One region of the Paenibacillus sp. FSL F4-0125 genome, then DNA from elsewhere that is predicted to be linked to it. Evidence: predicted binding sites of a transcription regulator. Region 1 holds the regulator's gene; each other region holds the start of a gene.
The links. The regulator Rex, encoded in region 1, represses fermentation and respiration genes when NADH is low (regulators of the CRP and FNR family bind a similar motif). The targets are predictions, from matches to a motif close to TTGTGAAATATTTCACAA.
Positions count from the first base shown of each region.

Region 2: NST74_RS27860 (formate/nitrite transporter family protein) is a predicted target of Rex. The motif match lies at 1,596-1,613, and genes of this name have one in related genera.
Region 3: NST74_RS02030 (flavocytochrome c) is a predicted target of Rex. The motif match lies at 2,495-2,512, and genes of this name have one in related genera.

Region 1 covers NZ_JBBOZJ010000001.1:4,495,965-4,500,679, forward strand. Annotated here, with positions in the region: gene NST74_RS19990 (amidohydrolase) at 5-1,306, opposite strand; gene NST74_RS19995 (redox-sensing transcriptional repressor Rex) at 1,296-1,946, opposite strand; gene dinG (ATP-dependent DNA helicase DinG) at 2,080-4,715, opposite strand, start outside.
Region 2 covers NZ_JBBOZJ010000001.1:6,246,887-6,251,601, forward strand. Annotated here, with positions in the region: gene NST74_RS27855 (MFS transporter) at 1-255, opposite strand, end outside; gene NST74_RS27860 (formate/nitrite transporter family protein) at 664-1,491, opposite strand; gene NST74_RS27865 (FAD-dependent oxidoreductase) at 1,768-3,132, opposite strand; gene NST74_RS27870 (formate--tetrahydrofolate ligase) at 3,468-4,715, opposite strand, start outside.
Region 3 covers NZ_JBBOZJ010000001.1:449,100-453,814, reverse strand. Annotated here, with positions in the region: one part of gene NST74_RS02035 (IS3 family transposase) at 1-833, shown strand, start outside; gene NST74_RS02030 (flavocytochrome c) at 929-2,479, opposite strand; gene NST74_RS02025 (RidA family protein) at 2,774-3,163, opposite strand; gene nhaC (Na+/H+ antiporter NhaC) at 3,178-4,665, opposite strand.

The DNA of each region.
Region 1 (4,715 bases):
TAGACTAGCGCTTGAGCAGCCCCTCAAAGGATTCTTGCGCCTTACGACGGATAGCTTCCTCATCTAACGTTAGACATTGTCCATGTTTTACAACCTGTTTACCATTCACCCATACATGCTCAACATCCTTGGCACTGGCAGAGTATACAGCATGAGACAGCAAATCTGTGTGCGGTAGTAAATGCGGCTGGTCTATATCAATCGCGATAAAGTCAGCTTTCATGCCTACAGCGAGCCTGCCCACATCATTTAAAAAGATAGACTTCGCGCCATACTCTGTAGCCATACTCAGAGCTTCCGGAGCCGGTACAGCCGTAGGATCACCACTTACACCTTTATGGATAAGTGCTGCAAGACGCATCTCTTCAAACATATCCAAGTTATTATTACTTGCCGCGCCATCTGTACCCAGCGACACCTTCACACCGGCCTTTAGAAGATCTGTAACACGAGCAACTCCACTAGCCAGTTTTAGATTACTTCCCGGGTTATGAGATACACCTACATTATGACGAGCCAGAATCTCGATCTCTTCATCATTCAAATGAACGCCATGAGCAACAATAGACGGACGTGTGAACATTCCAAGCTTCTCTAAATGCGCTACAGGCCGCAGTCCGTAATCCACTACATTCTGCTCCACTTCGCGTTTCGTTTCGGACATATGGGTATGCATCGGTAAATCCAAATCATGTGCCGCCTGTACAAACTTAACAAAGAAATCCGGCGGGCAGGTATATGGGGCGTGTGGCGAGATCATCGTTGTAATTCTACCGTCAGCCTTTCCATGCCAGTTACGTGCAAAAGAAATCGCTTCCGCAAGCTTGTGATTCTGTACTTCCTCTGGACAAAGGCCGATTACGCCTCTCATCAATACGGAACGGATACCTGACAATTCGACCACCTCAGCTACTCGATCCATATGATCATACATATCCAGGAAGGTTGTAGTGCCACCTTTCAGCATTTCCAGAACAGACAAGGAGGTTCCCCAGTACACATCTTCTCCGGTGAATTTCTCTTCCATCGGCCACATTTTTTCCTGAAGCCACACTTGAAGCGCTAAATCATCTCCATAACCACGAAGCAATGACATTGCGGCATGGCCGTGTGTGTTTACCAGACCAGGCATAAACAACAGACGACTGCCATCAACAACTTGCACACCTTCTTCCATCAAAGGCTCTTCTTTTCCTATGTAAGTGATCAAATCATCTTCAATAGTCATATATCCACTAAGAACAGGCTCATCCGTTCCCGGAATAAGAAAACGCCCGCCTTTGATAATCGTTTTACTACTCTTCATTTCCGCTTTCTTCCTTTCCGTCTTTCAAATAATAAGCAAGGCTTTGCAAATCCGTTGTAAAATCGGCTGCATGAACCCGGATATTCGGTGGTGTTTTTAGAATCACTGGTGCAAAATTCAAAATCGCCTCAATACCAGATTCAATAAGAATATCTGCTACATTCTGCGCTTCTGAGTCAGGTACTGTAATAATCCCAATTCGAATGCCTTGCTCACGAACTGTCTGACCTAGCTCCTCCATGGGTTGAACCGTAAGAGAGTTGATTTTCCGCCCTACCTTAGGTGCATAAGAGTCAAATATAGCGGTAATCTTCATAGTATCTTTCAGATAAGCATTATAATTAGATAATGCATGTCCAAGGTTACCGGCACCTACTAAAGCCACATTCAGCTGTTGGTCCAGCTTTAAAATATGACGGATTTTCTCAATAAGATAAGTTACGTCATACCCAATACCTTTTCTGCCGAAGTCTCCAAAATACGCTAAATCTTTACGGATTTGAGCGGGATTGAGATCAAGTTTTTGTCCTAATTCTTGCGAGGAAACGGTTAATATTTCACGTTTCTGGAGATCATTCAAGAAACGTAAGTACACAGGAAGTCTTCGAACAACGGCTTCTGATATTTTATCCGATTTCATAATTTACCTCCTAATTTAAGTACTAATCTGTTTAAATCCTATTAAAATTTCTGTACCTCGTCTCAATGAAGAGCGGTATTCTCTTATACCGCCCTTCATTGTGGAGTGATTAATTAAACAGAAGATGTCCTTCTTAAGAAACGCCTCCGTCTTCCAACCACTCTGCTATACGAGGAACCATTTGATCCGTCAACATATGTTCCATTTTCGGGCCAGGCAACGAATAAAGGAAATACTTCCCATAATGAGATTCGATAACCCTAGTGTCATACACTATAACAATACCCCGATCCTGCGCTGTCCGTACCAGTCTTCCAAATCCTTGCTTGAAGCGGATAACTGCCTGAGGCACCGACAATTTCATAAACGGATTCTTCTTCTGGGCTTGTAATAACTCAGACTTCGCTTCCGCTAGAGGGTGATTAGGCGGTTGAAATGGAAGCCTCACGATGGCCAGGCATGTCAATGCCTCACCCGGAATATCTACTCCCTCCCAGAAGCTGCTAGTTCCAAGTAGAACTGAAGCAGCACTGTCCTGAAAACGTCGAATCAGCTTACTGCGGCTTCCACCTTCCACGCCTTGACCTAGCACCGTAATTTCTTGTGAGGCTAGAGCCTCTTTCAGAGGATCGTAAACTTGGCGCAGCATCTTGTAAGAAGTAAACAGAACAAGCATCCGTCCGCGTGTCGTAATTGCCGCTTCTGCTAGTGACTGTACGAGCGTATCGACAAATCGGGCATCACCCACACTGCCTTTCACACTAGGGAAATCCCGTGGAATTACTAATAGTGCCTGCTCCCGATACTTAAAGGGAGAAGGAAGGAGAGATGTCATTAGACGCCCCTCTTCCGCAGCTTCATTGAGTCCGAGATTATCAATCATAAACTGGAACGATTTATCGACAGAAAGCGTCGCCGAGGTTAACACAATACTTTTCTTTTTGTCGAAGAACAGCTCTTTAAGCTGGGTACTAACATCAACAGGGACGGCATATAGCTGTAGCGATTTGCTGCGATAATTTCCATTCGCCTCCAGCCAATATACTACATTCTCGTCGTTTAATCCCATAAAAAACCGTACTTGCTCACGTATAGAAGCTAAATCCTTGAATAAGCCGCTAATATCGGTTACTAGACTATCTGAAGAAGATTGACCTTCTTGATCACGCATCTCATTAAGCATTTTATCACCCTTACGGATAATTTCGCTTAATGTCAGATTCATAGTATTCTCTAAAGCAACCAATTCATCCCAATCCTTCGGTTTACGGGTAGGAAGTAACCGCATGACTAGCTGTCCAGCTTCTCCCGCTGCTGCATCGCTACGTTCCGGCAAGAGGCTGAATAGCTTGTCACTAAGTAGATCCCAGGTTTCTTTTACAGTAAGCAGATCTGGATAGATTCTATCGATAACTCCGCTCCATTCAGAAGCTTCCTCACTGCCTGATGACTGAAGCATTTGACGAAGCGTTGGGAGTTGGCCGTTACGATTATCCTTGTATAATCGGGACAGCGTGTGAGCCACCGTGAAATGCTTCATATGCATACCTAAATGCTTGCCAGCCACATCCTCCAGATGGTGGGCCTCATCAATAACAAGATGTTCATAAGCCGGGAGTAGCTGGTGCCCAGCCTTAACATCTGCGAAAAGCTTAGAGTGGTTCGTAATAACCACGTCAGCAATACCCGCTTCATGTTTTGCCCGATGGTAATAACACTTGCGGAACCAAGGACAGGAGCGACCGAGACAAGAATCGGTATCGCTTGCTACCGTCTCCCAGAAATCTCCGCCACGACCGCTTAAATTGAGCTCTTCGTCATCTCCTGATTCACTTTGTGTCAGCCAAACGATCATCTGAGCCGCAGTAAGTGCATCTTCCCTTGGACTTATAAAGTCTTTTTTATTAATTTTATGTTCAAACTTACGAAGACACAAATAATGCCCTCTGCCTTTAAAAATCGCAGCTTTAAATGGAAACGGAACTACCTGCGTTAACAAAGGAATATCACGCTCACGCAATTGATCCTGCAGATTAATGGTATGAGTGCTGACCATAACTTTTTCATTAGTGCGAACACTTTGGTATATGGCAGGCAACAAATAACCAAGCGATTTGCCGGTTCCTGTCCCTGCTTCGATCAATAGATGTTTGTCTTCGGCAAGTGCCGTTATCACCTCATTGATCATAATATCCTGAGCTTCTCGGCTTTCATACTGTGGCAAAGTGTCTTTAAGCCGTTTCGTTACTTCATCCATATAATCTTTAAATGATAAATTCTGTAGCGGATTCTCAGCATGCTCGTCACGAGGTGGAGCTAGTTCATTCCAATCCCCTACTGCAAGCGCTAATTGACGATAGAAAGTCAGATCACCTTCGGGTTGAAGCGTCTCCGCTTCCCGCTCACGCAGCAGACCATCAAAATACCAACCTAAATCACTATCCTCTTCGGTAAACAGCTCACATAGTCGCTGGATGGTGAGTAACGGTAAACTGTACAGCTCCTCCAGACATTTCAACAGCACAAGAGCTGTCGCCAGTGCATCACTATCTGCCTGATGCGGACGATCATGTGTCACTCCAAAATGTGCACTAACTGACCCTAGTTGATAGGATGTCAGGGAAGGAAAGCAGATTTTTAGAAAGTCAATCGTATCTAAAATCCGCCCTTGAAATGGTAAATACCCACATCTGTCTAATGCATTTTGTAAAAAATGGAAATCAAATGCGACATTATGCCCTACAAGCACAACATCATCCAAGAGTGGAA
Region 2 (4,715 bases), 1.8 Mb from region 1:
ATTCATGCCCAGCGCTCCGACAATCAGCCGGTTAACGCCTACCTTATGATAGAGTGAGCCCCCGAGTAGTTGACCCACAATCCCTCCAACTGATTGAATAAGAATCACTAATCCAGCATCCGACATGCTGCGTCCAAGCTCATCAAAAACATACATTGTAACCAGTGGCCACATCAGTGCACTACCCGTTGCATTAATAAGGCTAGCAATTAAAAATATCTTAACTTCTTTAGGATAATTCTGTAAAAACTTCATAAGTAGTGTACATCCCCTGTAATATATGTGTCATTATTCCATCCAGTATTATCCCAAAACAGGGTTCAGGGCAAGCAGACGCATTGACGTGCTATCGTGATAAAGTCTTAGTGCACTTTACCTCTTAATTAGGACTAACTTCAACCGTAGCTGAGAAAAAAGTAGCACCCGTTCCCATCTATTTATATTTTATAGTTGCTGCTGTCGTCCGTAAAGCAGACTAAACAAAACGATGTGATTCGTTCTTGCAAAGTCGGGGTAATAGAGCCTAGAAACACTCCCCCTTCTAAAATCCGCCGTGCGTCCGAATCGTTCCCCCGAGCTCGGATACATCACGGCGGATTTTATTTGTCTATAACATCAAAAAGCACCCCTCGACTATGCTAAGGAGTGCTCTATAAGATAGGTTTAGGCGTGTTTCTTTACACCGCTGCCGGACATGCTGTCCACGGATTGAATAGATGCTGGCTCTTTACGTAAGTAAGCCATCCAATAAGCTGCCGCAACAAAGATCGCACCGCCAGTCAAGTTGCCTAGCCATACCGGAACAAAGTTGTTGAAGTACTCTCCCCATGAAAAATAGCCTTCAAAAATAGCCGCCGGAATTAAGAACATGTTAGCTACAACGTGCTGGAAGCCGATAGCTACAAAAGCCATCGTCGGGAACCAGATACCGAGGATTTTACCACTGAAGTTATCTGCTCCATAGGAGAGCCATACCGCCAAAGCTACGAGCCAGTTACAACCGATACCGGAAACAAATGCCGGCAAGAAGTCTGCCTCAAGCTTATGCCCTGCCATCTCTACTAATTTTTCCAGATACACACCGTCAGAGGTTAAACCAACCACGTGACCAAAAAAGTAAGCTACAAACAAAGCTCCCGCTAAATTGCTCAGGGTAATCAATACAAGATTCTTAATAACTTCCCAGAAAGATATCTTCTTCGCCATAAAAGCAAGCGGCACAGCCATCATATTGCCTGTCAGTAGTTCTCCCCCTGCAAGCAATACTAGAATCAATCCAACAGGGAAGACTGCTGCCCCAATAAAGTTAGCGATAGATCCCCATTCATGCGGTGCGCCAGCAATGACGCGAATATCCAGTAAAAATCCGAGCGCGATAAACGCCCCTCCCAGAAAGCCCAGAATTAGTACGGTGCTTAAAGGATTGTGCGCCTTTTTTATGCCGTTCTCGACCGTGACTGCGGCAATCTGCTGCGGTTTATTATAAGCCATGATTCCTATCCCCTTCATCTATTTACTTAAAATTTGTTCCTTTACGACCATTGTAGCGTGTCACAAAACACAATAACGTGACAATTATCACTTAATGAAAAACTAAGTGAAACTTTTCACTGACATGTCAAATTTAACGAAGCGCATCCATAATTACAATTGTAAGAATAGGCTCCATATTATTTTAAAGGTAAATAGTACCAGCATCAAACATGAAAAAACCGAAGCCATGAATGGCTCCGGTCTACCCGACTATAATGTTCTTATGCAATTACGTTAAACGGTTACTGCCTCTTTACTTGGTACTGATGTCGGCAGCGCTTGAATTCCTACGGTGTTCAGGAAGTTCCAAGGCTTATTGTAATGAGGTTGGAAGAAGAAATCGATAAAGGCCAGCTGGTCGATTGTCATTTTATTTTGAATACATACAGATACGGTGTTGATCGATTGCGTCAAATCCATCTTGGACATAATTTGTGCTCCGACAATGCGGCGTGTAGCACGATCAAATACAACTTTTAATTGAACCTGCTCGAACGTTGGCATAAATTCTGGACGGTAGTTGTCAATAATCGTGGTAGTCTCTACGTCCATGCCTTCAGCCTTAGCCGCTTCTTCTGTAAGACCGGTAGCAGCGATATTATCTTCATAAATCTTAATGCCCGAAGTCCCTTGAGTGCCCATATATGGAATCGTCTCTGTCATCAAGTTACGTGCGACCAAGGTGCCCATCCGTACTGCGTTGGTTGCTAGTGGAATATAAGCGTGCTTCCCTGTAGGGTTGTAATGAATCGCACAGCTGTCACCAGCGGCATACACATCTGGGCAACTAGTCTGCATATAGTCGTTGACCAAAATCGCACCATTTGGCAGCATATCCACCTGGCCTTTTAAGAGTTCAGTATTCGGACGGAAGCCGATGCAGAGAATAACAAGATCCGTCTCATGCTCTCCTGCGCTTGTGATAACCTTGGTAACTTTACCGCCTTCTCCAGCAAAAGAACTGACCTTCTCATTCAGTGCCAATTTAATGCCGTGATCCTTAAAGGATTGTTCGATTGGTGCAGTAAACTCTGGATCCAAATATTTATTCAGAATGCGGTCTTCACCATCAATCAGCGTTACTTGCTTCCCATTCATTTGGAAGGCTTCCACCAATTCAACGCCGATATAGCCAGCGCCTACGACTGTGATTTTGTTCGCATGTTTAGCTTTTTCTATAATGGTGTTGGAATGTTCATAATTCTTGCAAAGCAAGACGCCTTCCAGCTCAAGCCCTTCGAGCTTCGGCACAATCGGCCATGATCCAGTAGTCATAATCAGCTTATCGTAGGTATCCTCAAACTCCTGTCCAGTTGCCAAATTGCGAACACGCAGTGTTTGGGACTTCGTATCCACTTCGGTCACTTCATGACGCATGTTCGTCTTTACTCCGAGCTCTGCAAGCTTCTCTGGGGAAGAATAGAACAGTCCGTGCGGGTCTTTGACCACTCCACCTACATATAAAGCAATGCCACAGGATAAGAAGGAAATATTATCGTTACGCTCATATACCGTAATCTCAGCTTCTGGGTACAGTTGGGCAGTATTTACAATTGCGGCAGTTCCGGCATGGGTACATCCAATGACAGCTATTTTCATCATTTTCTTCCTCCTTCAAATGGACAACCTGGTTATATATTTGACTTGATTGACTGACCAAACTAGATATCTGATCACCGATGAGTTAATTGTGATTTATTTCACTTTATAAACTGATTATATTGTGATATTTATCACATTACAAGTCTTTTCGCCTATATTCTCAGATTGTTCACAATTTTAAGCATTTTCCGTCACCACTGCCGATGCGACCTTGTTAGCTTTGCCATGGGCGTAAGACATTATGTTCAGACCCCTCAGGATATACTTTCTTATAGCGCACAAAAAAGGCTTCCCCCTAATCCAACAGGGAAAAGCCTGATCATAAACCTAATTTACACCAAACCGTGAATCTCGCCGTCCTCATCCACCCATAGTGCCTCAGCGGCAGGTTTAGCCGGTAGACCTGGCATCGTAACAATATTCCCCGTAATGACAACAGCAAACCCTGCACCGAGCGAAAGGGTAATATCACGGATACCTACGGTAAACCCTTCAGGCGCGCCAAGCAATCTTGGCTGGTCCGAGAAGGAATACGGTGTCTTCGCCATACATACTTGAAGATCATTTAACCCAAGGCGCTCGATCACCGCCAGGCTGCGTTTAGCCGCAGGGGAAAAGTTAACCTCAGCACCACGGTAAATTTCGCGCACAATCTTAGTGATTTTAGAAGGAATGTCGAGTTCATCCTCATACAAAGGCGCAAAGCGCCCAGTGTCGCTATGCTCCAGAAGCTTCTTTAGTTCCGAAGCCAACTCTTGTCCGCCCGCACTACCTTCTGCCCATACCTTGGATATTGCCGCAGGAACGTTCAATCGGCGACAAGCCTCTACAACATCATTAATCTCTTCCGGGCTGTCACCTTCAAAATGATTAATGGCAACAAGGACAGGTACCCCAAATTTGCCGAGATTCTCTACATGCCGCTCCAAATTAGACAATCCAGATCGCAGCGCCGTCCGGTTCTCAGTTTGAAGCTCATTCTTAGGTACACCACCGTTATATTTCAAGGATTTCACCGTCACGACAAGCACTGCCGCTGAAGGGGTTAGACCGGCTTGCCGGCATTTGATATCCATGAATTTCTCTGCACCAAGATCCGCTCCAAAGCCTGCTTCCGTGACAACAACATCTCCCAGCTTGAGTGCGTAACGAGTGCCGATAACACTGCTGCAGCCATGGGCGATATTTGCAAATGGACCGCCGTGTACAATAACAGGGGTGCCCTCCAAGGTCTGTACCAGATTAGGTTTAACTGCTTCCTTCAGCAGGGCTGCCATCGCTTCAACTGCCCCTATTTGCTCTGCCGTTACAGGTTGTCCCTCTTGGTCATATCCAATCAAGATACGGTTTAGACGCTTTTTAAGATCGCTCAGATTATCGCATAAGCATAATACAGCCATAATTTCTGAAGCTGTCGTAATCTGGAATCCACTTTCCCGTACGGCTCCGTTTCCATCTCCGAGCCCTGTCACAACATTCCGCAAACTGCGATCGTTCATATCCATCACACGTTTCCAAACGATGCGCTGTGGATCAAGACCCAGTGCATTGCCTTGGAAGATATGATTGTCAATCATCGC
Region 3 (4,715 bases), 4.0 Mb from region 1:
AGGCCGTTATTGCCTGGATCGAATCCATTCGAAACGAAGTGACGGTGTCTGAGGCTTGTAGATGGCTCGGAATCGCAAGAACGACTTACTACCGCTGGAAAGCAGCTGTGGGGACAAAGCATACAGACAAAGTGGTGGAGAAAATCCGGGAGCTTTGCATCCGTCATAAATTCCGCTACGGGTACCGGAAAATCACGGCGCTCCTTCGGATAGAGCAGAGTATAAATCACAAGCGAGTCCAGCGGATCATGCAGTGTGAGGGGCTTCAGTGCCGCGTGAGGATGAAAAAACGAAAGGTGACTGGGCAATCTGTACACTCCTTTGAAAATCTGCTCAAGCGACAGTTTCATGCAGAAGCACCTCTGCAAAAACTCGTCACGGACATTACCTATTTGCCATTTGGCGGGAAGATGTTGTACTTCTCCAGCATTCTAGACTTGTACAATGGTGAGATTGTGGCTTACAGTATAGCAGATAAACAAGATACCTCTTTGGTGTTGGATACGTTAAATCAACTTCCAAAGCAGGAAAAGATGTTGCTGCATAGCGACCAGGGCAGCGTGTATACGTCCTTTGCGTACCAGGAAGCTGTAAAAGGAAAAGGCATTACCATGAGCATGTCCCGTAAAGGAACGCCCGCTGATAATGCCCCCATTGAATCGTTTCATTCCACCCTAAAGTCTGAAACGTTCTACCTCGAAGATCTCACATCTACAACGACTGCAATCGTTGTAGAGACCATTCGAGACTACATCATTTACTATAACTCATTTCGAATTCAAGCGAAACTAAATAACCAGTCACCGATGGATTTCCGGCGACTGGCTACTTAAACTTGTAAGGTGTTTTGATCCCTGTCTCACAAACGGGGGTCAGTCCCAATTAGCCCAAGCGGTTCTTTTGTTTTAACCAGAATAGCAGTTAAATCTTATTGTGCTTGCACGAACTCAGCAGATTTAATCCCTGCTTGACGGCCGAAGATAATGATCTCAGCTACAGAGTTACCGCCGATCCGGTTTTGACCGTGCAATCCACCTGTAACTTCACCAGCCGCATACAGGCCAGGAATAGCAGCGCCGTCTTTATTTAATACTTCTGTGTTCGTATTGATCTTCACGCCGCCCATGGTGTAATGAATCCCTGGAGCGATCTTAATAGCGTAGTAAGGACCCGCGGACAAATCGTTGTCCATCCCTGTTGTTCTGCCGAATTCAGCATCGTTCTTGTTCTTTACCGCGCTGTTCCAAGTATCAAGTGTCGCTTTTAGCTTATCGGCTGGAACACCGATTTCTTTCGCCAATGCTTCGATGGTATCCGCTTGGATTACGAAGCCCATTTTGTCATATTGTTCAATTGCTTTCACGCGTGATTTGACGCCGGAATCAAAGACAAGCGTTGTCGCTTTTTCAGGAAGTGCATTGATCGCTTCGGTAACTTTATCACGTGTAGTCAATTCGTTTACGAACCGTGTGCCTTCGCTATTCACGAGGATAGAACCTTCGCCGCGTACAGCTTCCCCGATCAGATAAGATTTTTCTTGTTGAACTGTTGGGTGAACCTGGATTTGATCCATATCAACGGTGGTTCCGCCAAGTGCCTCAATCATCTTGATGCCGTCGCCGGTACTGCCGATTTGGTTAGTCGTTACGTATCCTTCCAGATCAGGTCTAACTTTTGATATCATATCCATGTTGGATCCAAAACCACCTGTTGTTACAACAACTGCCTTCGCTGTAATGGTTTTTTCATCAGCTTGGTTAAAGAGTACTTTGACGCCATTAGCCTTACCGTCTTTTTGAGTAATTTCTTTAACATCCGCGTTCACAAACAGTGGAATTTCTTTTTCTTGTACGTTTCTAACCAACCCTTTGACAAGGTATTGGCCTACCGCAGAGCCGTCTTCTGGACGGTGGGTACGTTTTTCGCTCATGCCGCCTGTGATCGTAATATTGTTCAGCTTGATTCCGATCGAATCCAACCAATCGATCGCACTTGCGGAATTGTCAACGAAGAAACGAAGCATCTCTTTATCATTCGTGTCATGGCCGCCCTTTAAGGTCTCTTCATAAAACTTATCATTGCTATCTTCAATGCTTTGCTCTTTTTGAAATTTCGTTTGGGAAGCGTTCATTCCTGAGGAGGATTTACTTGTATTCCCACCTGCAACCGGCATTTTTTCTAAAATAACAGGGTTCAAGCCTTTGGCCTTAGCTTCCAGTGCAGCAGACATTCCTGCACCACCAGCACCAACAATAACGATATCATAATTATCTTTTAATTGATCCAGTGGTGTGTAACTAGCTTCTGATGCACCTGATACGGCTTCAGCTTTATCATTTTTGGCCGTCTCATTTACCTTACTTTTGTTCTCGTTACCATTACTATTACCTGCGCTGTTGCTATTACTGTTACCGCAGCCTGCGATTACGAGCATGACAGAGAGAATGAGAATGAGAGCAGTACTTGTTGTCTTCTTCATCTTTATAACGCCCCTTTGTGAATGTTTTCACATTTATGATAACGCAAAGTCGATGTTTTGTGAAGGTATTTCTGTAATTAGTTATGATTACTGTTACATTTTCATGTATATTTTCACTTAAATTTTCATAAAAATTCTTGCTTTCAATATCTCCGCAGCTTACTACTCAAAAAAAAGCCACCCTTTCCAGGGCGGCCATCTGCCTTATTTTCTAATCCTTTTTCCATACAGGGTGTGCAGGCTTAACTATCTGAAATTCTAAAGTAACCCGTAATTTGAGCGCTACTGGATCACTTATGGTATATAAGCTATAACTTCAATTTCTACGAGCCCATCCTTAGGCAGACGTGCTACTTCAACAGCGCTGCGAGCAGGGTATGGCTGAGCAAAAAACCTTCCATAAATCTCATTCACCTTAAGAAAATCATTCATATCCTTTAGGAAAACGGTCGTCTTTATTACCTGATCCATGCTTGTACCCGCCGCTTCCAGTATGGCTTTGACATTCAGCAATGACCGTTCCGTCTGCTCCTCAACCGTAGCAGGAAAAGTCCCATTAACCGGGTCTAGTCCGAGTTGTCCTGAAGTATATAGGACGTTCCCAAGCTTTACAGCTTGAGAGTAAGGTCCAATTGCGCTTGGTGCATCCGTTGTTATTACAGTTTCTTTATGCATATTTGTCATTTTAAAAGACTCCTTTATCCAGCTTGTTCATTAGTGTTACCGTCATATTCCTTTAGCATTTCTGCCTGTTGCTCTGGCGTTAACTTCGCGATACCGAATCCCGTGAAGCCCCATATCGTCGCAAAGATTATTCCTGTCCAACAGAGAACAGCCCAAGGTAAATAATCTAGCGTTGCAACACCCAGCGTACCCGCCATATAAGCACCTGCAGCTGTCCAAGGCAGAATAGGCTCGGTAATCGCCGCTGAATCCTCGATGGTACGTCCCAAGTTCTTCGGATGCAAGCCACGACGGATATATGCTTCACGCAGCATTTCACCTGGCATTAAGATGGATACCTGACCATTACTTGTAACTCCGATCATCGTAAGACCTGTAACAATGGTTGCTACGATCATTGAACCTGTGGAATGGACGAACTTCAAAAGCTTATTAACAATCAATTCCAAGGACTTGGTCAGAGATATGGTTCCAGCGAACGTGATTGCACAGAAGCAAATGAGAAGTGTACCCATCATGGAGTTCATTCCGCCACGATTTAGAAGACGGGGTACATCTTCAATAACGTTGGCAGAATCAAACCCAGCAACTTGAACCATAGAAATATTAAATCCATTAACAACAGAAGATACGACGTCATTCAACGTAAATCCCTGGAATACAAGTGCGTTGGCCATAGCGAACATGGAAGAGATCAGCATAACCGGTATTGTCGGTTTCTTCGTAATCGAACCATACAAAATGATTAATACAGGTACTAAAAGCAGCAGATTAAAGTCGTAAATTGTATCCAACGATCCCATGATTGTTCCAACCTTCTCCGGAACAATAGCACCTGCGGCATCTGTGTTTAGGCCTGTGATAATAAAAACAACGCTTGCGACAATAAAGGAAGGAATTGTGGTATACAATAAATGTCCAATATGCTCATATAGATTGACACCTGTTGCTAACGCCGCAATATTGGTTGTGTCTGAAAGCGGTGACAATTTATCACCAAAATAAGCACCTGCAACTACAGCACCAGCCACTGCTGCTAAGTTTGCATCCATACCCGCGCCAACGCCCATAAAAGCAACCCCGATCGTTCCCGCTGACCCCCAAGATGTGCCCGTACAAAGCGAAACGGCAGCTGTCGCAATAAATGCGGTAATAAGCAGAAATTGTGGACTAATGATTTTCAATCCATAATAAATCATCATCGGGATCGTCCCACCAACCATCCATGCCCCAATCATAAAACCAACCATGATCAGAATTAGAATGGCAGGCATCGTTTTCGCGATCTTACCAGCGATAGATTCTAGTATGTCGTTGTAGCTATAACCAAGAATAATCGCGATAATACCAGCAACAACCGCAGAGGTAATAATAAGTGGTTCTGGTGGTAATTCAAACAACACATAACCTAAACTAAGTAGCACAATCATCGTAATAATCGGTAATAGTGCTAAGAACATCGTCGGCTGTTTCTTGATTTTTGGTGATTCTGATTTGGACATGATTATTTTCCCCCTTGATACGGATCTGAGAAAGCTACTAACGAGGTCTT